DNA from 4 places in the Bacillus sp. FAU18 genome. Region 2 is predicted to be linked to each of the others. Evidence: riboswitches for the same ligand, from Rfam matches in the RefSeq annotation. Region 2 holds a riboswitch; each other region holds the start of a gene.
What was found. Region 2 has a riboswitch for thiamine pyrophosphate ahead of thiU (HMP/thiamine ABC transporter substrate-binding protein ThiU). Riboswitches for the same ligand answer to the same signal wherever they lie in the genome.

Region 1: another riboswitch for thiamine pyrophosphate. It lies ahead of thiC (phosphomethylpyrimidine synthase ThiC); the one in region 2 lies ahead of thiU (HMP/thiamine ABC transporter substrate-binding protein ThiU).
Region 3: another riboswitch for thiamine pyrophosphate. It lies ahead of thiT (energy-coupled thiamine transporter ThiT); the one in region 2 lies ahead of thiU (HMP/thiamine ABC transporter substrate-binding protein ThiU).
Region 4: another riboswitch for thiamine pyrophosphate. It lies ahead of tenA (thiaminase II); the one in region 2 lies ahead of thiU (HMP/thiamine ABC transporter substrate-binding protein ThiU).

Annotation. Positions count from the first base shown of each region.
Region 1 is NZ_JBVYHZ010000003.1:230,234-236,399, forward strand. It holds gene spo0M (sporulation control protein Spo0M) at 1-674, opposite strand, end outside; gene AC0OMU_RS01415 (hypothetical protein) at 816-1,019, shown strand; gene AC0OMU_RS01420 (spore coat protein) at 1,104-1,376, opposite strand; partial or broken gene AC0OMU_RS01425 (Type 1 glutamine amidotransferase-like domain-containing protein) at 1,414-2,108, shown strand; TPP riboswitch at 2,177-2,284, shown strand; gene thiC (phosphomethylpyrimidine synthase ThiC) at 2,417-4,189, shown strand; partial or broken gene AC0OMU_RS01435 (BBE domain-containing protein) at 4,229-4,417, opposite strand; gene senS (transcriptional regulator SenS) at 4,713-4,910, shown strand; gene katA (catalase KatA) at 4,937-6,166, opposite strand, start outside.
Region 2 is NZ_JBVYHZ010000003.1:664,276-670,441, reverse strand. It holds gene ykoH (two-component system sensor histidine kinase YkoH) at 1-1,104, opposite strand, end outside; gene ykoG (two-component system response regulator YkoG) at 1,108-1,794, opposite strand; TPP riboswitch at 1,896-2,008, shown strand; gene thiU (HMP/thiamine ABC transporter substrate-binding protein ThiU) at 2,105-2,707, shown strand; gene AC0OMU_RS03795 (ECF transporter S component) at 2,709-3,308, shown strand; gene AC0OMU_RS03790 (ABC transporter ATP-binding protein) at 3,295-4,938, shown strand; gene thiX (HMP/thiamine ABC transporter permease ThiX) at 4,913-5,677, shown strand; gene rsbRB (RsbT co-antagonist RsbRB) at 5,710-6,166, opposite strand, start outside.
Region 3 is NZ_JBVYHZ010000004.1:986,889-993,054, forward strand. It holds rRNA gene AC0OMU_RS16190 (23S ribosomal RNA) at 1-1,965, opposite strand, end outside; rRNA gene AC0OMU_RS16195 (16S ribosomal RNA) at 2,136-3,685, opposite strand; TPP riboswitch at 4,150-4,251, shown strand; gene thiT (energy-coupled thiamine transporter ThiT) at 4,351-4,929, shown strand; gene AC0OMU_RS16205 (N-acetyltransferase family protein) at 4,971-5,492, opposite strand; gene floT (flotillin lipid rafts scaffold protein FloT) at 5,510-6,166, opposite strand, start outside.
Region 4 is NZ_JBVYHZ010000003.1:514,598-520,763, reverse strand. It holds gene thiO (glycine oxidase ThiO) at 1-182, opposite strand, end outside; gene tenI (thiazole tautomerase TenI) at 166-783, opposite strand; gene tenA (thiaminase II) at 758-1,468, opposite strand; TPP riboswitch at 1,547-1,655, opposite strand; gene AC0OMU_RS02920 (monovalent cation:proton antiporter family protein) at 1,717-3,561, opposite strand; gene prpE (bis(5'-nucleosyl)-tetraphosphatase PrpE) at 3,794-4,528, shown strand; gene AC0OMU_RS02910 (RluA family pseudouridine synthase) at 4,541-5,440, opposite strand; gene AC0OMU_RS02905 (NAD kinase) at 5,455-6,166, opposite strand, start outside.

The sequences.
Region 1 (6,166 bases), 430 kb from region 2:
TCATTATACATCTCTTCCAGCCACCCTCGGAGTCCTCTAGCTCTGCGGTCGACTTCGAAAATGATTTCCAAACCGTCTTCGTCTAAAAGGAAAATGAGCTCTAATTCATCAAGCATCTGACGATAATATCCGGAAGTCGGAACGAATTCGAATTCTTGAACGAACGGAAGACGACGCTGGAAGTAGGGCGCTTGTTCGCAGTCTGCTTCGTTAAGACGGAAGCCCAGGTTTTCGATTGCTTCAAGCACATTTTCAATCCAAGGGTGCGCTTCAACGAAAATGCGGTCATGATCGGATTTATCGATACCGCCTTGAATGTCAAGGTCTGTCACCACGGCAACCTCTACTTTCCCTACAGTGATCGGCGTATCTAGAGGCAGAGTGAATGTGAACGGAAATTGATGCTCTTCACCAGGCTGAATGGTAAATGAACCAGTGACCCGGAAAGAATGAATTGTAGCGTATTTCCGGTGCTCTTCATCGTCTTTTACAATGACATACCGTGTGCTAAGCTGTAAATCGATATAACGGATGTCCTGAGCGATTTTTCCGCCTTTGACATGTACCGTTCCCCGTACTTCTTCTCCTGGAAAATATGCGTCTTTTTCTAAAATTGTATCTACTTTTGCAGCTCCAATTCCGGCACTTGCCGCAAGCTTTTTAAAAAATGACATGTTAGATCTTCCCCTTTTTCTTTTTTCTCAACAGATATACGTAAGAAGGAGGAAAAAAGATTCGTTTAATTCATACTTTTTTCCTATTATTCGTCTCGGCCTAGGGACAGACTAAGAATAATATTGAAAATAAAGGAGTGGATGGAAGTGAATAAAGAAAGTTTGGTTGCAGATGAATTACACAGAATGTTTTTGGCTGGTGAGCTGCAAATCACAGTAGAGGAAGATATAAACAATATTTCCGAAAGGCTGAGAAACGGCGATCTCAGTTTAGACCGATTAAGCGGTGAAGACGCGTTTATAAAAGAAACGGTAAACGAGGCTTTAAGAAGAGTGGAGCAATAAAAAAGAGACGGCATCTCATCTTTGAGATCCCGTCTCTTTTGGTGGTCTTTGCTGTAAGATAAAAGCGAATCGATTTGAAATTGCTCACCCGAGCCACCCCTTTTCTAACAGAAAATCTGACAGTTCATCTTGGAGATGAATGGCTGTATCTAATTGATCATGCAACGCTCTTCTGATGTGGGGATTTTCGGCTTCTGTTATTGCGACAGTGTATTTGTTAATGCTGGTTTTTATTGTTGTTAACAAATCAAGAATATCTTTGGGGCAAAGACTTTGTTCAATGGGAAACCACCTCCTTTGTTTTTTTAGCAGCTCCTGATAAGAAAGTATTTGGCTTTGTTTCTTGCTTCTATACAAAATGCTATAATAAGCAACAAATTTGTTGGGGGGTGTGATGATGAAGCAGATTATTGCGATGGGGGGCGGGGGTTTTTCGATGGAGCCGGATAATTTGTCCCTCGATCAATATATCCTCAATCAATCAAAACGAGAGCAGCCTCGTATTTGTTTTTTGCCGACGGCGAGCGGAGATTCCCAAAACTATATTCAGCGGTTTTATCATGCATTTCAAACACTGGATTGTGTGCCGTCTCATTTATCTTTGTTTAAGCCGCCATCAACAGATTTAGCTTCTTTTGTTATGGAAATGGACGTGATTTATGTTGGCGGGGGAAATACGCGGAATTTACTTGTGTTATGGAAAGAGTGGGGCTGGACCATATTCTCAGGGAAGCATGGAAGAACGGTGTGGTCCTAGCTGGATTAAGTGCCGGTGCGATCTGCTGGTTTGAAGAAGGGGTGACAGATTCAGCCGGACCGCTGACAGGTTTGAAAAGTTTAGGTTTTTTGCAAGGGAGCTTTTGTCCCCATTATGACGGGGAAAAGGATCGGAGACCGGCATACCACCAGTTGATATCTAACAAGTTCTTATGCAGTGGCTATGCAGCGGATGATGGGGCTGCTCTCCATTTCATAAATGATCAGCTGTTTCAAACCGTGAGTTCAAGAGCGGGTGCAAAGGCATATCGGGTGATAATGGGGGAACATGAAGTATCTGAAATCCCGTTGCCGGTCAAATATTTGGGATGAATTAGCTGAATATTTTCTATATTCCTCTTTTTTTCAGATTGGTTTTATGTTAAGATGAGGGCGAAATCAATAGTTACTGGGGGTGCCCGCTTTCGGGCTGAGAGGGAAGGTAAGCTTCTTAACCCTTTGGACCTGATCTGGTTCGTACCAGCGTGGGGAAGTAGAGGAATAGTTTTTGTTATTGTCGTGCTGGGCAATAATATGTTTCTTTCTGACTGTAACCGGGTTCATTTATATGAATCCGGTTTTTTGTGCTGGTTATGGGCTTGATTTTGTCCTTTCAAACGTAGAGAGGGGAAGGAAAAGTAATGCAAAACAATTCAGTGCAGCAAGCCAACATTTCCATTATGTCAAGTTTTTCAGGTAGCAAGAAGGTATACGTGGAGGGTTCTTCTTCGGACATCCAAGTGCCGATGAGGGAGATCCTATTGAGTCCGACGACGGGATCGTTCGGCGAAGAGGAAAACGCGCCTGTGCGTGTCTATGATACAAGCGGACCGTATACGGACCCTGGAGTAACCATTAATATTCAAGAAGGATTAAAGCCGCTCCGCCAAAAATGGATCACAGAGCGCGGTGACGTGGAAGAGTATGAAGGTCGGGCTATAAAACCAGAAGATAACGGTTATAAAAAAGCAAATCCAAACGTAAGCTACCCAGGATTAAAGCGGAAACCGCTGAGGGCGAAGGCAGGTCAAAATGTTACTCAAATGCACTATGCAAAAAAGGGGATCATTACACCTGAGATGGAATTTATCGCCATTCGTGAGCATGTGTCTCCTGAATTCGTCAGAGACGAGGTAGCCAGCGGCCGGGCGATTATTCCTTCAAACATTAATCACCCTGAAAGTGAGCCAATGATTATCGGCCGGAATTTTCATGTGAAGATTAATGCAAATATCGGGAATTCAGCGGTTACGTCATCCATTGAAGAAGAAGTGGAAAAAATGACGTGGGCCATCCGCTGGGGAGCAGATACAATGATGGATCTCTCTACCGGAAAAGATATTCATACGACGCGTGAATGGATTATCCGCAATTGCCCCGTGCCTGTGGGAACTGTTCCGATTTATCAGGCGCTTGAAAAAGTAAACGGCGTAGCGGAGGATTTAACGTGGGAGATTTATCGTGATACGCTAATCGAGCAGGCAGAGCAGGGAGTGGATTATTTTACGATTCACGCGGGTGTTTTGCTTAGGTATGTACCGCTGACTGCCAAACGGACAACTGGTATTGTGTCACGCGGGGGAGCGATTATGGCGCAGTGGTGTCTGGCTCATCATCAAGAAAGCTTTTTATACACACATTTTGAAGAAATATGTGAGATTATGAAAACGTATGATATTGCTTTCTCTCTTGGGGATGGTTTGCGTCCCGGATCAATTGCTGATGCCAATGACGAAGCGCAGTTTGCTGAATTAGAGACGCTTGGAGAGCTGACGCAAATTGCCTGGAAGCATGATGTTCAGGTGATGATTGAGGGGCCTGGACATGTTCCGATGCATAAAATCAAAGAGAACGTCGATAAACAAATGGACATTTGTAAAGAAGCGCCTTTTTACACATTGGGGCCGCTGACAACGGATATTGCCCCGGGATATGACCATATTACTTCAGCGATCGGAGCGGCGATGATCGGTTGGTACGGGACAGCAATGCTTTGTTATGTAACGCCGAAGGAGCATTTAGGGCTGCCAAACCGTGATGATGTTCGTGAAGGAGTCATTACATATAAGATTGCTGCGCACGCTGCAGACCTTGCAAAAGGGCATCCTGGGGCGCAAATCCGGGATGATGCGTTATCGAAAGCCCGTTTTGAATTCCGTTGGCGGGATCAGTTTAATCTATCTCTTGATCCAGAGAGAGCGCTTGAATACCATGATGAAACCTTGCCTGCTGAAGGAGCAAAAACCGCTCACTTTTGTTCCATGTGCGGTCCGAAATTTTGCAGCATGAGAATTTCACAGGATATTCGGGATTATGCGAAGAAAAACGATCTCAGTGAAGCAGAAGCCATAAATAAAGGATTAAAAGAAAAAGCAAAAGAGTTTGTCGATACGGGAAGCAATTTATATCAATAAAAAAGATGAAGATGGAGAATGCTCCATCTTCATTTTTTTTTAGAAAAACAGAGAGCGTCGAAGCGGCGGAATACTCTGTTCAAAGCGGAAAACATTTTCTGGATCATATTTCGTTTTGACACGGCGGAGTCGTTCAACGTTTTCGCCGTAATATGTTCTTGGCCAGTTTCTGATTTCGATATCTGGCCAATTTACGTAGTCTCCCATCGTTTCTTTCGATAGTCCGGATCATCCCGTGTTACGATACGTCCGGTCAATTTTGTCTTTTCCACACTCCCACCTCTCTTTCTCTCGTATTCTAGTTTCTCTAGCTTATGCGTTAGGGGAAAAGAGTGTATAAGGAAAAAGCGGGGATGCAATCTGATACAGTGTCAACACTCTCAAAAAAATAGTTGACAGGTCGGTATTGTATGAATTAACATGGTCAGTACAAATTTTTCAAATTTATCGCGCTGATCGGAACACCGAAGGCTCTTATCGTTTAGATAAGGGCCTTTTTTGTATGAAAAAGGAGGGATTATTGATGGGAGTCAAAAAAGAAAAGGGGAGAAAACGATTCAGGAAGCGAAAAACCTACGGGAATCAGATTTTGCCGCTTGAGCTGCTGATTGAAAAAAACAAACGAGAGATTATAAACAGCGCGGAGCTAATGGAAGAAATTTATATGAAGATTGATGAGAAGCATACGCAATGTGTAACTAAATATAAAAAAACCCGCTGATTACAGCGGGTTTTTGCATTTCTACATTAAGCATCTTTTTTAATCGGCAATCCAAGGCCTTCTGCCACGCGTTTTCCGTATTCAGGATCCGCTTTGTAGAAGTGCTCGATTTGGCGCAGCTTGATTTCTTCTTTTTCTACCGGCTTCATAGCATTAACGATATTTTCAACAAGGCGGGTACGTTCATCTTCACTCATTAAACGATACAGATCACCGGCTTGAGTGTAGTGATCGTTGTGATCGTAGCTTACGCTGTCAGCGATACCTTGTACCGGATATGCTGCTTGCTTATCCTCAGGTGACTCTTTTGGACCGCCGAAGCTGTTAGGCTCGTAATACACAGATCCGCCGCCGTTATCGTCAAAGCGCATTTGTCCATCACGCTGATAATTGTTTACTTTGTTGCGTGCGCGGTTGATTGGCAACGCTTGATGGTTTGCACCGACACGGTAGCGGTGTGCATCATGATAAGCAAACAGTCGGCCTTGAAGCATTTTATCCGGTGAAACATCAATACCGGGCACGAGTGTTCCAGGTGAAAATGTCGCTTGTTCTACCTCTGCAAAGTAGTTTTCCGGATTTCTGTCTAGAACCATGCGTCCGACCTCGATTAACGGATAGTCTTTCTGAGACCAAACTTTTGTGACATCAAACGGATCGAAACGGTACGTGTTTGCATCTTCTAAAGGCATGATTTGCACATATAGTTTCCATGCAGGATAATCACCGTTTTCGATTGCATTGAAAAGGTCTTCTGTATGGTAATCAGGGTTTTCACCGGCAATTTTTGCTGCCGTATTGACATCAAGGTTTTTCACGCCTTGTTCCGTTTTAAAGTGATATTTAATCCATACGCCTTCGCCATCGGCATTTGTCCATTTGAATGTATGGCTTCCGAAGCCGTGCATGTGGCGAAGTGTTGCAGGAATTCCGCGGTCAGACATCAGGATTGTCACTTGGTGAAGTGACTCTGGTGAAAGTGACCAGAAATCCCATACAGCCGTAGGGTTTTTCAGGTGTGTTTTTGGATCTCTTTTTTGTGTATGGATGAAATCAGGGAACTTAATCGCATCGCGGATAAAGAATACAGGCGTATTGTTGCCGACGATGTCGTAGTTTCCTTCTTCAGTATAAAATTTAACAGCAAATCCGCGCGGATCGCGAACTGTGTCAGCAGAGCCAAGTTCACCGGCAACTGTTGAGAAACGGATGAACAACGGTGTGCGTTTGCCGACTTCAGAAAGGAAAGCGGCTTT
Region 2 (6,166 bases):
GGCTGACATCTCAATAGGCTTTTCACTATACTTGATTGCATTATCAAGCAAAATGGTCAACAGCTGCTTGATGCGTTCTTCATCAGCCTTTACAAGCAGGCTCTCTTTATCTGTTTCAAGCAATATGTCACGCTGATAAACGGACTGGAGCGTTTGCATAACCGCGCGCGTCGCTCCAATCAGATCGATTGTTTTCAGATCAAGCTCGAGTCCTTGATGGCTTTTGGCCAGCGCCAAAAGCTGATTGGTCAGTTTTTTCATATGCACCGCTTCTGAGTGAATGGCTTCTATCGACTCCTCAAGCACCTCCGGCTTTTTTGCCCCCCACCGCTTCATCAGGCTGCTGTAGCTTTCTATAATAGTGAGCGGGGTTTTCAATTCGTGTGAAGCATCTTGAACAAATTGCTGCTGTTTATCATAGTGCTCCTTCAGCATCATTGCCATTTCATTAAATGTCAGCCCCATTTGATACAATTCATCGTTGGACTGTCCTTCTAAAGAAATCGTTTTAAATTCTTTGTCTCGCTGTATGTCTTTCATTGTGATCATTAATCGTCTGATCGGATTGATGATTCGGCGGGCTAGCAAGCTGCCGGCAAAAAAAGAAGCAATGCAGACAGCAGCACTTGCAGCGATTAAGATGATTTTCAACAGAAACAGACTCTCTTCTGTGTTCTCCAGTCTTTCAACCAGCTGAAGAGACACCACTTGTCCATCGGTCCAAATCACCGGAACAGCAGCCTCGGCAAACAGCTTGCCGTCATGTTTCCTCACATCTGCCGTTTCTCCGCTATGAAAAGAGAGAGGAAAATCTTTATAGGCTTTTTCTTTTGTGATCGTCATAACGGCTTTTTGATCACCATTCACTACACGCACCATGCCATTTGCCGGAAGATAGGCCTGCAGCATATCCTGCAAAGCCACTCCTTCTGTTTCAGCGGCACGCAGCGCTTCGGCAATGTTATCCGTCTCATCAGCAAGCCGGGCCGCATCCTTTGATGTCAGCGCAGACGAAAAAATGAGATATACTGCGGTATGAACCAAAATTAATAAAATCAACAGTGATATTGATGTGTATAGATGAATCTTGGTCTTCAGCTTCATCGTTTACCCCTTAATGGCATAGCCGACCCCGCGAATCGTATGGATCAGCTGTTTTTCGTAAGGATAGTCCAGTTTTTTTCTGATGTATCTTATGTAGACGTCCACGACATTTGTATCACCGATATAATCAAATCCCCATACCGAGCTTAGAATTTGCTCCCGTGTCAGCACTTGCTGCGGATGCTTTAGCATATAGACGAGTAAATCAAATTCCCGCGGCGTTAATTCCACCTCTTTGTCTCCGCGTCTCACTTCACGGGTTTTTTCGTTCACCCGCAAATCGTCATATGTAAGAAAGGTGCCGATATCTTCCGTTTTTGTTCCATTTTGTCGCAGCGCCGCCCTGATTCTCGCAAGCAATTCCTCGATTTCAAACGGCTTGGTGACATAGTCATTCGCACCGATATCCAGACCTGTTACCTTATCAGGAATACTGTCTCGCGCCGTTAATAATATGACCGGTGTCTGCGGATCCGTTTTTCTCAAGCGGCGCAGCACTTCCAGTCCGCTAAGCCCCGGAAGCATGACATCAAGAAGCACCAAGGAATACCCGCCTTCCGCTGCCGCATCCAGACCTTCTGTGCCATTGTGTTTGATGGTGACGCTGTATCCTTCATATTCCAATTCAAGCTGTAGAACCCTGGCGATTTTTTCTTCATCTTCCACAATTAATATGTGTCCTTTTTCCAAATTTGATCATCCTCTCCCGTCCCTATATGAAAAAAATGATTTCGTTGTTTACAAAATGATTCTTATCATCTATTATGATGTCAAAATAAAAAATTGTATACGGAAAGCACTAGGGGTGCTGTTTTGGCTGAGATAAAGCGCGAAAGAAACGCGCTTTGATCCCTTATGACCCGATCTGGATAATACCAGCGTGGGGAAGTGCAGGTTGACCGAATGGTGTATTTTTTTGTGCGCTTAATCGATCTATGACTGCATATTCCCTTAGGATATGCAGTTTTTTATTTTACCAAAAAAACAGGAGGTCGGAGAAATGGAGCATATTTGCGGTACAAGCAGAATCGCCGGTTTTCGCTTCTCTTTATATCCGATGACGGATGATTTTATCAGTGTGATCAAGTCTGCGCTGAAAAAAACAGATACATCCAAGGTTTGGACGAAAACCGACCATATCAGCACGGTGTTACGCGGATCGATTGATCATGTATTCGATGCTGCAAAAGCCATTTACCTTCATGCAGCAAACAGCGAACAACACATCGTCATGAACGGCACGTTTTCCATTGGATGCCCGGGTGACACACAGGGGGATACATATCTTTCCAAAGGTGATAAGCGTGTCAATGAAGATGCTGTCCAAGGCTTGAAGGCGGAAGCGCCGTGCCAATTTGCCCTTTATCCAATGAACGAGCCGGATTATATGGGATTGATTATGAAGGCTGTCGACATTGCAAAAGCCCAAGGCACTTTCGTACAGGGTGTCCATTACGCGAGCGAGCTTGACGGGGATGCGCATGACGTATTCAGCACATTGGAAGCCGTTTTCCGCATGGCCGAGCAGCAAACAAACCACATCACCATGACTGTGAATCTTTCGGCTAACAGTCCATCAAGAAAAAACAGAAAGCAGGGATAACATGAAAAGCTGGAAAGTAAAAGAAATTGTCATCATGTCGGTTATCAGTATCGTATTTGCCGTTGTTTATTTATTATTTACACATTTCGGAAACGTGCTTGCAGGTATGTTTGGGGCAATCGCCTATGAACCGATTTACGGCATTTGGTTTATCGTTTCTGTGATCGCCGCGTACATGATTCGAAAACCGGGTGCGGCGCTCGTTTCTGAAATCATTGCCGCTCTCGTTGAGTGCCTGCTGGGAAATCCGTCTGGCCCGATGGTCATCGTCATTGGCATTGTTCAAGGACTCGGGGCTGAGGCTGTGTTTCTTGCAACACGCTGGAAAGCATACTCTCTCCCTGTCCTTATGCTGGCCGGTATGGGGTCTTCAGTAGCCAGCTTTATCTATGATCTCTTTGTTTCTGGCTATGCAGCCTATTCACCAGGTTATCTGCTCATTATGCTTGTGATCCGCCTCATTTCCGGCGCGCTTTTGGCGGGGCTTCTCGGAAAAGCTGTCAGCGACTCTCTCGCTTATACAGGTGTGTTAAACGGAATGGCACTCGGAAAGGAACTGAAAAAGAAACGGAAGCGGGCGTCAGAACATGCAAGCCTTTGATGAGCTTCTGACGGTTGAGCAGCTCAGCTTCTCTTATGAAGAAGACGAGAAACCGGTTTTTCAAGACATTTCGTTTGAGCTTCAAAAAGGAGAATGTGTTTTATTATTAGGACCGAGCGGATGCGGTAAAAGCTCGCTCGCCCTTTGTTTAAACGGTCTATATCCGGAGGCTTGCGACGGCATTCAGTCCGGACATGCATTTCTATTTCAAAAGCCGGTCACAGATGCTGAAACCTCCGAAACGATTGCTCAGCATGCCGGGGTCGTTTTTCAGGATCCTGATCAGCAGTTCTGCATGCTGACGGTGGAGGACGAAATAGCGTTCGGGCTGGAAAATCTGCAAGTTCCAAAAGAAGCAATGACAGAGAAAATCAACGCCGTATTAGAAAAATTACGCATTACCCATTTAAAAGAAAAAACGATCTCAACCCTTTCAGGAGGACAAAAGCAGAAAGTGGCTCTCGCCTGTATTTTGGCGATGGAGCCTGAGCTTATTATTTTAGATGAGCCGACCTCTCTTTTAGACCCTTTCTCAGCACGGGAGTTCGTTCATCTGATGAAAGATCTTCAGCGGGAAAAAGGTTTCAGCCTCCTCGTCATTGAGCACCAGCTTGATGAATGGGCGCCTTGGATTGAGAGAACGATCGTGCTCGACAAATCAGGCAAAAAGGCGCTGGATGGCCTGACGAAAAATCTATTTCAGCATGAAGCGGAGACACTAAAGAAATTGGGCATCGCCATTCCAAAGGTCTGTCATCTGCAGGAAAAGCTGAGTATGCCGTTTACTTTATCAAAAGAGATGCTGTTCAAAGAGCCTATTCCTGCCGGGCATGCCAAAAAGAAGAAAGCCCCTTCTGGGGAGAGTGTGCTTGAAGTCAGCAGCCTTTCGTTCGCGAGAGGACCGCAGGCGATTTTCAAAGACATCAGCTTTTCGTTGCGCGAAGGTTCTTTAACGGCGCTTGTCGGTCCGAACGGAACTGGAAAATCGACGCTCCTATCAGTTTTGGCCCGTCTCATGAAACCGCAAAGCGGCAAAATCCTTCTTAATGACCAGCCGCTGCAGAAATATAAAGAAAAAGAATTGCGTAAACGGATGGGATTTGTTTTTCAAAACCCTGAGCATCAATTCGTCACCGATACGGTGTATGACGAGCTTCTGTTCGGCCAGAAAGCAAATGCTGAAACTGAGAAAAAAGCGCAACACCTGCTGCAGCGTTTTGGTCTTGCGCATTTGGCTGATCATCATCCGTTTGCGATCAGCCAAGGGCAAAAACGGCGACTGAGCGTTGCTACTATGCTCATGCATGACGTAAAGGTTTTATTATTAGACGAACCAACCTTTGGCCAGGACGCCCGCACAGCGGCTGAATGCATGGAAATGATTCAGCGTATCAAGGCAGAGGGAACCGCTGTCCTTATAATTACACACGATATGGAGCTAGTCTCTTCGTATGCTGACAGCGTGCTTGTGCTTCACGATACGGGCCTGGCCTTTGACGGATCTCCAGCGCAGTTGTTTTCTCAAGAAACAGGGCTTGTCCAAAAAGCAAAGCTCACCCTTCCCCTTCTATATGAATGGATGGCATATCAAGAGGAGGTGCGTGATGAAGCAGCCGTTACATCTCATTAATCCGACTGTGAAAGCGGCGGCGGTTTTTTGTTGTGTCGTCATGCTGTCGTTTATTTACAACCCTTACACTCCGGCATGTTTTTATATCATCATCGTTGCGGGCGTTCTACTGGCGGCCGGAATCCCATTGAAAAAATGGCTGTTGTTTACGATTCCGTTTTTGATTTTAGCATTCGGATGCGTGTGGACAGCCGCAGTTTTTGGAAAGGTGCCGACAACACCGGATAATTTTTTGTTTCAAGCAGGCCCTATCTCAATTAACAGCGATAATGTGTCTGTCGGCATCTCTCTCGGGTTTCGTATTTTATGCTTCTCCGCCTTATCGATGATGTTTGTTTTTACAACCGATCCGATTTTATTTATGCTGAGCCTTGTCCAGCAGTGCAGGCTCTCACCAAAGCTCGCGTACGGTGTCATTGCAGGCTTTCGCTTTCTTCCGCTGCTAAAGGATGAGGTCCAGCTGATTCAGCAGGCTCATAAAATCAGAGGAGGAGCGGCGGAGAGCGGCATCATTAATAAAATCAGTGCGTTAAAACGATATACCATACCGCTATTGGCAAGCGCCATCAGAAAAGCGGAACGGACAGCGCTTGCGATGGAATCGAAAGGTTTTACAGGAAGCAGAAACCGGACATATTACAGGACATTGAGCGTGAACCGGCGCGACTGGCTGTTCTTTTGCCTCGTTCTCTTGTTATTCGCAGGATCTTTTCTCGTATCTTTCTGTTTTGCCTCATAAAAAATCCGCTATCGACGATAGCGGATTTTTTCTTATTGATGATAATTTAATGCTTGGGCAAGGTTGGTTTTAATAGTAATATTCGAAAAGTCAATCCCCAGCTGTACAGCAGTTTGCGCAATTTCAGGCCTGATTCCTGACAGGGTTGACCGGACACCGATCAGATTAAGCGCCTCAATCAATTTAAAGATCTGGTGCGCCACCATCGTATCCACCACAACAACACCTGACAGATCGATTAACAGATGCTCCACACGTCTTTTCGCACAAGCTTGAAGCGTGTTTTCCAGAATAAACTTCGCCCGTTCGGTATCAATGTCACCGACAAGCGGCAGCAGAGCTGTTGATTTGCTCAGGGTAATGACAGGTGAGCTTAATTCCAATATCATTTCTCTTTGGGCGTTTAATTGCTGCTTGGCATTCATTTCAGCGTGATCAACGAATGTATAAATGGTGAAATCAAATACTTTTACAATCAAATCTGCCCAT
Region 3 (6,166 bases), on a different contig from region 2:
TCGCTACCTTAGGACCGTTATAGTTACGGCCGCCGTTTACTGGGGCTTCAATTCGCACCTTCGCTTACGCTAAGCGCTCCTCTTAACCTTCCAGCACCGGGCAGGCGTCAGCCCCTATACTTCGCCTTACGGCTTCGCAGAGACCTGTGTTTTTGCTAAACAGTCGCCTGGGCCTATTCACTGCGGCTCTCTCGGGCTTGCACCCTAACAGAGCACCCCTTCTCCCGAAGTTACGGGGTCATTTTGCCGAGTTCCTTAACGAGAGTTCTCTCGATCACCTTAGGATTCTCTCCTCGCCTACCTGTGTCGGTTTGCGGTACGGGCACCTCTCACCTCGCTAGAGGCTTTTCTTGGCAGTGTGGAATCAGGAACTTCGCTACTATATTTCGCTCGCCATCACAGCTCAGCCTTATGGGAAACGGATTTGCCTATTTCCCAGCCTAACTGCTTGGACGCGGATATCCAATACCGCGCTTACCCTATCCTCCTGCGTCCCCCCATTGCTCAAATGGTGAGGAGGTGGTACAGGAATATCAACCTGTTGTCCATCGCCTACGCCTTTCGGCCTCGGCTTAGGTCCCGACTAACCCTGAGCGGACGAGCCTTCCTCAGGAAACCTTAGGCATTCGGTGGAGGGGATTCTCACCCCTCTTTCGCTACTCATACCGGCATTCTCACTTCTAAGCGCTCCACCAGTCCTTCCGGTCTGGCTTCACAGCCCTTAGAACGCTCTCCTACCACTGTTCGAAGAACAGTCCGCAGCTTCGGTGATACGTTTAGCCCCGGTACATTTTCGGCGCAGAGTCACTCGACCAGTGAGCTATTACGCACTCTTTAAATGGTGGCTGCTTCTAAGCCAACATCCTGGTTGTCTAAGCAACTCCACATCCTTTTCCACTTAACGTATACTTTGGGACCTTAGCTGGCGGTCTGGGCTGTTTCCCTTTCGACTACGGATCTTATCACTCGCAGTCTGACTCCCAAGGATAAGTCATTGGCATTCGGAGTTTGACTGAATTCGGTAACCCGGTAGGGGCCCCTAGTCCAATCAGTGCTCTACCTCCAAGACTCTTACCTTGAGGCTAGCCCTAAAGCTATTTCGGAGAGAACCAGCTATCTCCAGGTTCGATTGGCATTTCACCCCTACCCACACCTCATCCCCGCACTTTTCAACGTGCGTGGGTTCGGGCCTCCATTCAGTGTTACCTGAACTTCACCCTGGACATGGGTAGATCACCTGGTTTCGGGTCTACGACCACGTACTCATGCGCCCTATTCAGACTCGCTTTCGCTGCGGCTCCGCATCTTCTGCTTAACCTTGCACGGGATCGTAACTCGCCGGTTCATTCTACAAAAGGCACGCCATCACCCGTTAACGGGCTCTGACTACTTGTAGGCACACGGTTTCAGGATCTCTTTCACTCCCCTTCCGGGGTGCTTTTCACCTTTCCCTCACGGTACTGGTTCACTATCGGTCACTAGGGAGTATTTAGCCTTGGGAGATGGTCCTCCCGGATTCCGACGGAATTTCACGTGTTCCGCCGTACTCAGGATCCACTCAGGAGAGAACGAAGTTTTGACTACAGGGCTGTTACCTCCTATGGCGGGCCTTTCCAGACCTCTTCATCTACCTCGTTCTTTTGTAACTCCGTACAGAGTGTCCTACAACCCCAAGAGGCAAGCCTCTTGGTTTGGGCTGATCCCGTTTCGCTCGCCGCTACTCAGGGAATCGCATTTGCTTTCTCTTCCTCCGGGTACTTAGATGTTTCAGTTCCCCGGGTCTGCCTTCTCATATCCTATGAATTCAGATATGGATACCACTCCATTACGAGTGGTGGGTTTCCCCATTCGGAAATCTCCGGATCAAAGCTTGCTTACAGCTCCCCGAAGCATATCGGTGTTCGTCCCGTCCTTCATCGGCTCCTAGTGCCAAGGCATCCACCGTGCGCCCTTTCTAACTTAACCGTTAAAAAGAATCACTATGTGATATCTTGTGTTACTAATTGAATGTGATGTCTACTGTTATCTAGTTTTCAAAGAACACGTTTCGAAGGAATGATCCTTCAAAACTAAACAAGACAGGGAACGTTCTGTTTATAAGACCCAAGGTCTTATATTCCGTATAATATCCTTAGAAAGGAGGTGATCCAGCCGCACCTTCCGATACGGCTACCTTGTTACGACTTCACCCCAATCATCTGTCCCACCTTCGGCGGCTGGCTCCTAAAAGGTTACCTCACCGACTTCGGGTGTTACAAACTCTCGTGGTGTGACGGGCGGTGTGTACAAGGCCCGGGAACGTATTCACCGCGGCATGCTGATCCGCGATTACTAGCGATTCCAGCTTCACGCAGTCGAGTTGCAGACTGCGATCCGAACTGAGAACAGATTTGTGGGATTGGCTTAACCTCGCGGTTTCGCTGCCCTTTGTTCTGTCCATTGTAGCACGTGTGTAGCCCAGGTCATAAGGGGCATGATGATTTGACGTCATCCCCACCTTCCTCCGGTTTGTCACCGGCAGTCACCTTAGAGTGCCCAACTGAATGCTGGCAACTAAGATCAAGGGTTGCGCTCGTTGCGGGACTTAACCCAACATCTCACGACACGAGCTGACGACAACCATGCACCACCTGTCACTCTGCCCCCGAAGGGGACGTCCTATCTCTAGGATTGCCAGAGGATGTCAAGACCTGGTAAGGTTCTTCGCGTTGCTTCGAATTAAACCACATGCTCCACCGCTTGTGCGGGCCCCCGTCAATTCCTTTGAGTTTCAGTCTTGCGACCGTACTCCCCAGGCGGAGTGCTTAATGCGTTAGCTGCAGCACTAAGGGGCGGAAACCCCCTAACACTTAGCACTCATCGTTTACGGCGTGGACTACCAGGGTATCTAATCCTGTTCGCTCCCCACGCTTTCGCTCCTCAGCGTCAGTTACAGACCAGAGAGTCGCCTTCGCCACTGGTGTTCCTCCACATCTCTACGCATTTCACCGCTACACGTGGAATTCCACTCTCCTCTTCTGCACTCAAGTTCCCCAGTTTCCAATGACCCTCCCCGGTTGAGCCGGGGGCTTTCACATCAGACTTAAGAAACCGCCTGCGAGCCCTTTACGCCCAATAATTCCGGACAACGCTTGCCACCTACGTATTACCGCGGCTGCTGGCACGTAGTTAGCCGTGGCTTTCTGGTTAGGTACCGTCAAGGTACCGCCCTATTTGAACGGTACTTGTTCTTCCCTAACAACAGAGCTTTACGATCCGAAAACCTTCATCACTCACGCGGCGTTGCTCCGTCAGACTTTCGTCCATTGCGGAAGATTCCCTACTGCTGCCTCCCGTAGGAGTCTGGGCCGTGTCTCAGTCCCAGTGTGGCCGATCACCCTCTCAGGTCGGCTACGCATCGTCGCCTTGGTGAGCCGTTACCTCACCAACTAGCTAATGCGCCGCGGGTCCATCTGTAAGTGGTAGCCGAAGCCACCTTTTATGTTTGAACCATGCGGTTCAAACAAGCATCCGGTATTAGCCCCGGTTTCCCGGAGTTATCCCAGTCTTACAGGCAGGTTACCCACGTGTTACTCACCCGTCCGCCGCTAACATCAGGGAGCAAGCTCCCATCTGTCCGCTCGACTTGCATGTATTAGGCACGCCGCCAGCGTTCGTCCTGAGCCAGGATCAAACTCTCCGATAAATGGATCACAGGTTAAGTTCACCGCATCCTGCGGCGACACCTGTGTGACCTGCGTCGTGCAGGTCCTAGTTTGACTGACTACGCACATCGCTGTGCGATTTATAAAAATGAATTAACAGGTACGTTTTATCTTGTTTAGTTTTCAAAGATCATTTCGTTACTTCTCAATGAAGCAGCTTTACTAATATAACATTCAGCTTCTTTTTTGTCAACAACTTTTTTCAAGTTGTTTTGAAGCATCTAGTTTGTGTCCGCTGTGCATCAGCGACGTTTAATAATATAACACCTGTATTTATTTATTGCAATAGTTTTTTTAAAAAATCTATAAAACAAATAAACTATAATCCTCGCCATGATTTCTAAAGCGTGTGTATCATATAACTTTCTTAAAAGAACATATACATCAGTCATGTGATCTTGTTGTTTTTTTTGTTTTCTTGTATAGTAGAAACGAACTAAATACTGATGACCACAAGGGGAGCATTAAAGCTGAGAGTGAGCGGTTTCGTTCTGACCCTTTGAACCTGTTAGTTAACGCTGGCGTAGGGATGTGGCAAAGTCAAATGAATTGCAGATCGTAAAGCAGTGCGTGGAACTTTTCTCATCCTTCCGCGTGCTGCTTTTTTGTTGTCCTTTTGGTTGTCTGTCAATGGAAGGAGATAGATATGAATCAATCTAAGCAACTGGTTCGCCTTATTGAAATTGCCATTATGACAGCAGCAGCCGTTATTTTAGACATTGTCTCAGGAATGTTTCTTAGCATGCCTCAAGGAGGCTCGGTCTCCATCATGATGATTCCGATCTTTTTAATTTCGTTTCGCTGGGGTGTCAAAGCAGGTCTTACTACAGGTTTGTTGACAGGTCTAGTACAAATAGCAATCGGAAACTTGTTTGCTCAACATCCTGTACAGCTATTGTTAGATTACATTGTCGCTTTCGCAGCAATCGGCATAAGCGGCTGTTTCGCTTCTTCTGTCCGTAAAGCCGCTGTATCAAAAACAAAAGGGAAATTGATTGTTTCAGTGGTCAGCGCAGTTTTCATCGGCAGTTTGCTGCGCTATGCCGCGCATGTCATTTCAGGAGCTGTGTTTTTCGGCAGCTTTGCTCCAAAAGGAACGCCGGTATGGATTTATTCTTTAACTTATAATGCGACTTACATGGTTCCTTCATTCATTATTTGTGCAATTGTCCTATGTTTATTATTTATGACAGCACCCCGTTTGCTTAAAAGTGACAAAGCGTAAAAGTGACAATCCCCCAGCGAATTCCGCTGGGGGATTGTTCGTTATCTGTTAAGAAGTGTTTTTAAAGCTGAAAGATCCGGCCAGCCAAGACCTACTTCTTTCAGTCTTACTCCGTCAATTTCAAAGTTGTCCTCCGCTACTCTTTCAGGTGAATAGGCCTGATAAAATATAATCGAGGGATTCTGCTCAATAACCCAAACAAACATACTTGAAAAACCATGTTGAAGCAAAAACTCCGCTCCTTTTGCTAAGAGCGCCCTGCCTGCACCTTGCCGCTGGCGCTCTTCCACAAGATAAATAGCGTATAACTCGCCGTCATAGCCTTCTTGTTCAGATCGAATAGGTCCAAATGAAGCAAAGCCGAATACTGAACCCATTTCGTCCTGAGCAACAAATACTCCCTTTAACGAGCGACTTTTCCATTTGTCTTCAAATTCCTTATAGTTCAGGCTGTTTAAATAATCAATCGGGATAATTTCGTGGTATGTTGTCCTCCAGCTGTCTACATGCACTTTTGCAATGTCCTTTATATCCTCTAACTTCGCTTCACGTACAGTTACCATACGGTTCTGCCCTTTCCTTACTCTGATTTTTGGATCGTTTTGGCTTCTTTGATTTCATTTGTTAATTCATTAATGCTTTGTTTTACGTTTCCTTTTCCTGAAAAGTTCTCAAGCATTTCTTTTACATCAATTCCTGAGGATGCTTTTAAACTTTCTTGCAGACTTGACATTAAGTTCGTCGCATAGCTGGTTACTTTGTTTGCTCCGCTTGATTCACCGCTTCCTCCTGTATCGACAACGGTGATTTTATCAATATTTGAAAGAGGTGCCGCTGCTTGTTTCGCGTATTCCGGAAGCATTTTGACAATCATATCGAAAATCGCCGCCTGCCCGTACTGTTCAAAGGCAGCCGCAATTTTCTCTTTTGCTTCCGCTTCTGCAAGACCTTTCAGGCGGATAACCTCTGCCTCTGTCTCTCCTTTCGCTTTTTCCGCTTCTGCTTTTGCTAGCCCGTCAATTCTTACTTTTTCCGCCTCAGCCTTTGCCATTGCTTCAATACTGTACTTCTTGGCATCGGCTTCCGCGAGCTGTTTGGCTTTCTCTGCTGCTGCGGACTGCTCAACAGAATAACGGTCTGCATCGGCTTTTTTCTTTACCTCTGAGTCGTATTGACGTTCACGGCGAAGAATTTCTTTTTCTTCTAGTTCTATTTGTTTTTGGCGTTCGATAATTTT
Region 4 (6,166 bases), 150 kb from region 2:
GCGTCACGTTCCTCGCATTCGGCATGGGCGCCCAGCATTCCGGCAGCGGCACTTGTCGTTCTGCCGCCCATTGTTCCGCTTTCAAACAATGCGGTGCTTTTGTTTTCCTTTGCCAAATGATAAGCAATCGCGGAACCGATAATTCCGCCTCCAATCACCACTGCTTCATAATGCCTTTTCATAGCGCATCTCCTTTAGCTTGCGGGAATATCGTCTGGCTGCTTCCAAGGGCTCAGCGGAAGAGAAAATTCCTGACATAACAGCAATGCCGTCTGCCCCTGCTTGTTTTACGTCTCTTAACCTGTCCGGCGTCATCCCCCCGATGGCTATAACCGGGATGGAAATCCGCTGTTTGATATCTGACAGCAAAGATACTCCTCTGCCTTCAAGACCCTTTTTGCAATCCGTTTCAAACACATGGCCGAACAGCACGTAGTCCGCGTCTTCCTTTTCTGCTTGAACCGCTTCCTCCAGTGAATGCACCGACCTCCCGATATGAAGGTGTGGAAATCTGGCTCTGACCTGCTTCGGTGAAAAGCTGCCGCTTGGCAGCTGCACGCGGTGAATAGTAGAGAAAAGCGCAATATCCACGCGCCCGTTCATCACCAGTTTTCGTTTATCTATACCGCCTTCAAAAATAAGCTCGAGCAGTTTCAGAATATCTGCCGCCGATTTTGAGCGTTCCCGAATGTGAATAAAATCAACTTCATTCTGAATCGAAATGATGGTTCTCGCTAGCTCTTCTACCGGCTTGCAGTTATCCGTTATGGCGTGAAGCTCCACATTCCTCCACCTCTTTTATGCCGCGCTCCGACCAGCCTTCTTTTTGATAGGCCATTCCCCAAAATTGATATTCATAGAAGCTGGAGATGACAAAATTCTCTTTCATCTTGGCACGCACTTCCTCCGTGCTGTTTTCCGCCAGCTCATCAAAGCGGTTGATTTGCTCCTCAACCTGTTGTCTAAACCAGTCACCGCCGTACGTCCCAATCCACTTTTGATAAATCGGATGCCCAGGATCGCAATGCAGCAATTTCTCACCAACCTCGTAATAGAGCCAGTAGCATGGCAGCAAGGCCGCTAAGATTTCAGCGAAATTCCCACTCAAAACCGAACGGTACATATGGGATGTATAAGAGTACGCCGTAGGAGACGGCTTAAACGCCTTACGCTCTTCCTCGCTGATTTCCAACAGCTCGGCAAACTCGCGATGAAGCGCCATTTCCGCCTCATATGTACCTTGGGCATGGCTTGCCATCCTCCCCGTTGTAAAAAGGTCCTTCGCATAAGCTGCGCCAAATGACTGCACCTTTGCAAAATGCGTTAAGTAATAGGAATCCTGAAGTACGTAGTATTTAAAACGGTCAATCGGAAGCGTTCCGTCACCGATTCCTTGAACGAACGGATGGACAAAGCTCCCCTCCCACCATTCTGCGGCTGCGCTGCGGCATTCTTCTGAAAACTTCACAAATCATTCCCCCTCTGAAAATAAAAAAACCACTTTCCCGCAAGGAAAAGTGGTTTGGAATTGGCATAGTAAAATAACACAAATACCGCTCCACTTCCCTACGCAGGTCTGAACCTGTTCAAGTTATGAGGGTCTAAAAGTCACACTTTTATCTCAGCCCTTATGAAGGACACCCCTAGTGGTTAAACGAATACATATTGAATTGTTCTGCACCTCTATATTAACACGAATCCTTATTTGGTCAAGATTTATCCTTCCAATGTTTTCTTAAGATCCGTTACGTATCCCCGAGATCCGGTGACAATTAAGCGATCTCCCAGTTTCAGCCTAGTATCCCCATGAGGAACGATGCTGTCCACACCTCTGAAAATCCTGACAAAGATGACGTCACCTGTTAAAGGGAATTCCCGTAAAATGACACCATCATATTTACTGTTCTCCATATTAATTTGATACAGCGAAGACTCTTGGTTCGTGAGCAGCTTCATGACGCCAGGCGCTTCTATCAGTGCGCGAAGCAGCGTTTTTGTCGACAGCAGAATAGAAAAGATGCTGATTCCCTGCTCCTTCAGAGCTGCTTCATGCTCCGGTGATCCTACGCTTGCAATGACTCTTTCTGTGCCTTTTTCTTTTGCAAGTAATGCAATGTCTGCATTCATATCTTCATTTCCTGTCGCCACAACGAGGATATCCGTTTCAAAAATGCCGAGTGATTCAAGCGTCTCGTGTTCATAGTCAGAAATTGTTTCAACAGCAAACACTGATTCTGACAGCTTTTCCTCCGCATTCTCTTGGTAGACGTGTACAACACGCACGTCATACTCTTCCTCTGGCAATTCGAGTGTAACAGGCAAAGTCATTTGATTGGCGCCGATGAACGTAATCGTCTTTTTCTCCTCCGGCTGCTCTTCCCGTTTGTATAATTTTTTAAAACAGATCGGCGTAAAAATACTTGCAATGACGGCTACTAAAATTAGCGCTCCTGACATATTTGCACTGATCACGTGAAGCTGCTGGCCGATTGTTGCAGCAGCAATCACGAGCGAAAGCGTTGATGTCAGCAAGAAACCAGACGCGAAAATGGTTCGGTTATCATACCACTTCTTTAAGTACATGACAGGAATGATTTTGCTGACTAACAGCGCCAGCAGCAGGAGCGGAATCATGATTAAAATTGTTTTATCCTGGAAAAGAGTCCAAATATCAAGCTTCACACCGACCATCACAAAGAAAATCGGTATTAAGAACCCATAACCGAATGAGTCCAGCTGCTGAACAAGTTCTTTGTTTGGCGAAAGCAGGGAAACAAGAACCCCCGCTAAGAAAGCGCCGAGAATATTTTCCGCCCCAAGTGATTCAGACAGGGCAACGAGTACAATGATTAACGTAAAAATGGCACGCGTCCCGATCTGGATCGTCCCTTTTGACATGGATTGAACAAAAGAGCGATGTTTGAAGACCCGGCCGAAAAAGTAAAGCACCACTCCGGCCGCAAACAGAATCATCAGGAGCCACATGTTTCCGCTGTCCTCTCCGTATAAAGAAGAAAAAACAGCAAGAAGAATCATCGTGGCCAAATCAGCAATAACAGCAACAAGCAAAATAATCTGCCCGATATTTGAATTCATGATCCGTTCTTCTTTTAATGTTGGAACGACAACGCCTAACGATATCGTTGAAATAATCAGGGTCATTAAAAAAGCATTTTGGATAAATCCAGCCAAGACGAACCCATAGGACAAGAGCAATGATAAAATAAAAATGCCGACAAAAATAATAGATGCCGCAGCAAACGTATTCGGCGCTTCCTTGCCATTCGGCAGGAACTGCTTTTTCTTCCCTTTCTCAAACGATGAAAAATCAATTTCAAGCCCGCTTAAAAACATTAAAAAGATAAATCCGAGCATAGAAAGTGTCTGGAGCCAGGTGTCACCCTCCACAACTAAATTAAGGCCGCTTTTCCCAATAATCAGCCCCATAATGATTTCAGCAACAACAACCGGGATGCTGAGTTTAAACCGATGCAAAAGGATGGGTGTCAAAAATGCAACGATAAGTACAACAACTAAAGATGCGACAGATGTATGCGCCATAATAAGAACCTCCTTCTTTAGATCAGGGTTATGCCAGTTCTCACTCAAAGAACAAAACCTCATTTTTAAAAAACATAACGCGATTTTAACAAGGGTGATGATGAAAAATAAAGTAATATGGTCTTAATCCTGTTTAGAAAATGATTCTTCTATAATTTGCACATAAAAGCTTGTGATGACTCACAACACTTTGCTTCATAATAAATAAAACAATCGGTAAGGAGGATACCGCATGGCTTACGATATCATCAGCGATATTCATGGCTGCTATGACGAAATGACTGCATTAATCCAGAAGCTTGGCTATACAATCAAAAATGGAGTACCTGTCCACGAAGAAGGCAGGGTGCTTGTTTTTGCCGGAGATTTAACTGACAGAGGGCCTAAATCGATAGAGGTCATCCGATTTGTAGCAGGCGCTTACGAAAAAGGCGCTGTACGTTATGTCCCGGGAAACCATTGCAATAAATTATATCGTTACTTAAAAGGAAATCCGGTAAAAGTGATGCATGGTCTCGAAACAACAGCGGCAGAGCTTGAGGAACTTTCCAAAGATGAGAGAAAAGCAGTCAGTGAACAGTTTATGAAGCTGTACGAAACAGCGCCGCTTTACGACATCTTACATAATGGAGAATTAGTTGTCGCCCATGCTGGCATAAGAGCTGACGATATCGGCAAATATACCCGCAGAGTGAAGGACTTTGTGCTTTACGGTGACGTGACGGGTGAAACATATCCGGACGGCAGACCCGTCAGACGTGATTGGGCGGCAGCCTATAATGGAAAGGCTTGGGTGGTATACGGTCATACACCTGTGAAAGAGCCTCGGAAGGTCAATCGCACCATAAACATTGATACAGGCTGCGTGTTCGGAAATCAACTGACAGGCTTTCGCTTTCCAGAAATAGAAACCGTCTCTGTTCCAAGCTCCCTGCCCTACGACGAATCAAGATTTCGCCCCATATAAAAAAGGAGAGAATCAATGATTCTCTCCTTTTATCAGTTTTCTCATGTCCTGAGGCAATGGAGCATGAAACGTCATGTTCTCCTGTGTCAGCGGATGGATAAACGAAAGATGCTCGCTGTGCAGAGCCTGCCGGCCAATTTCCTGTCTCGTACCGCCGTACAGTGTATCGCCGCACAACGGGTGCCCAAGATAGCTCATATGAACACGAATTTGATGGGTTCGTCCAGTCTCAAGCTGCAATGCCACCGAGGTCATGTCGTCATTTGCACATGTGACGTAAAAATGAGTAACAGCCTTCTGGCCATCTGGCGTTACCGTCCGTTCAATAATACTGTCAGGATGTCTGCCAATCGGAGCATCGACTGTTCCCTCCATCTGCGCCATCCGCCCGTGAACCACTGCCGCATACCGGCGTTTCACAAGGCCGTTTTTTTGCGCAGACGATAAAATGGAGTGGGCAAATCGATGCTTGGCAACAAGCATGACACCTGATGTATCCCGGTCTAGCCGGGTGACAAGATGTACTGTCGCCCTCACTCCGGTTGTTTGATAATGATCAATAATTCCATTGGCAATGCTGCCGGAGGGATGCTCTCTCGAAGGGATTGATGACACATACGGCTGCTTGTTTATCACAAGCACATGTTCATCCTCATAAAGGATATCGAGCGGAACAGGCTCTGCCAGCAGCGTCTCGCTCACCTGTTCCTCAGGAAACTTCACGATAAGAAGATCTCCCTCTTTCAAAACGTATTTAACCGTCACATGCTCACCGTTGATCAGCAGGTCTCCCCCGCCAAACTTAATATCGGTCAGCAGACGTTTCGAAATTCCCAGTTCACCGGCATATTCTTTTACAGTCATCCCGTCCTCAGCGGAAGTAATGTTCTTTCTGATAAAAAAATGCTCCACGATATGTCCTCTTTCTATTCACCTTTTCCAATAAACGAATCCTGGACTCTTTTCCAAAATGGAAACGGACGGAATCTCGCAAACCGCACTTTTTCGGATGCAACCTGGCAGCGGATCGACTTTACATCTTTATGGAGAAGGGTTAAATGGTCAATCGTCACTTGAAAGTCAACTTCGTTTCTCGGCTTAATCATGCAATCATGATGGGATGGGAGAAGCAGAGGTGACCCGACCGTACGGAACACGCGGTTATTAATTGAAGCCATTTCCGCAAGCTGGATCGCCCTGATAGAGGGATGGATAATCGCTCCGCCCAGCGCCTTATTGTAGGCTGTGCTGCCTGATGGAGTTGACAGGCAGAGGCCGTCGCCCCGGAAGGTTTCAAAGAGCTGCCCTTTGATTTCCACATCTGCAACAAGGCTTCCTTCGATGCTTTTAATCGTACATTCATTCAAAGCTAAGTATCTTTCTTCCCGCTCGTTTTCGTGATAGGTCACAATGACTTCGAGAAGCGGATATTCGACTGTATGATACGGCGTTTTCGCGATGGCAAGAACAAGTTTTTCAATTTCATGAGGAACCCAGTCGGCATAAAAACCCAGATGACCTGTGTGAACGCCGACAAATGCTGTTTTGTCCAAGCGGTCGCTGTATCTGTGAAAAGCATACAAAAGCGTTCCGTCGCCTCCGACTGAAATAACGATTTCCGGTTCATTTTCATCCAGT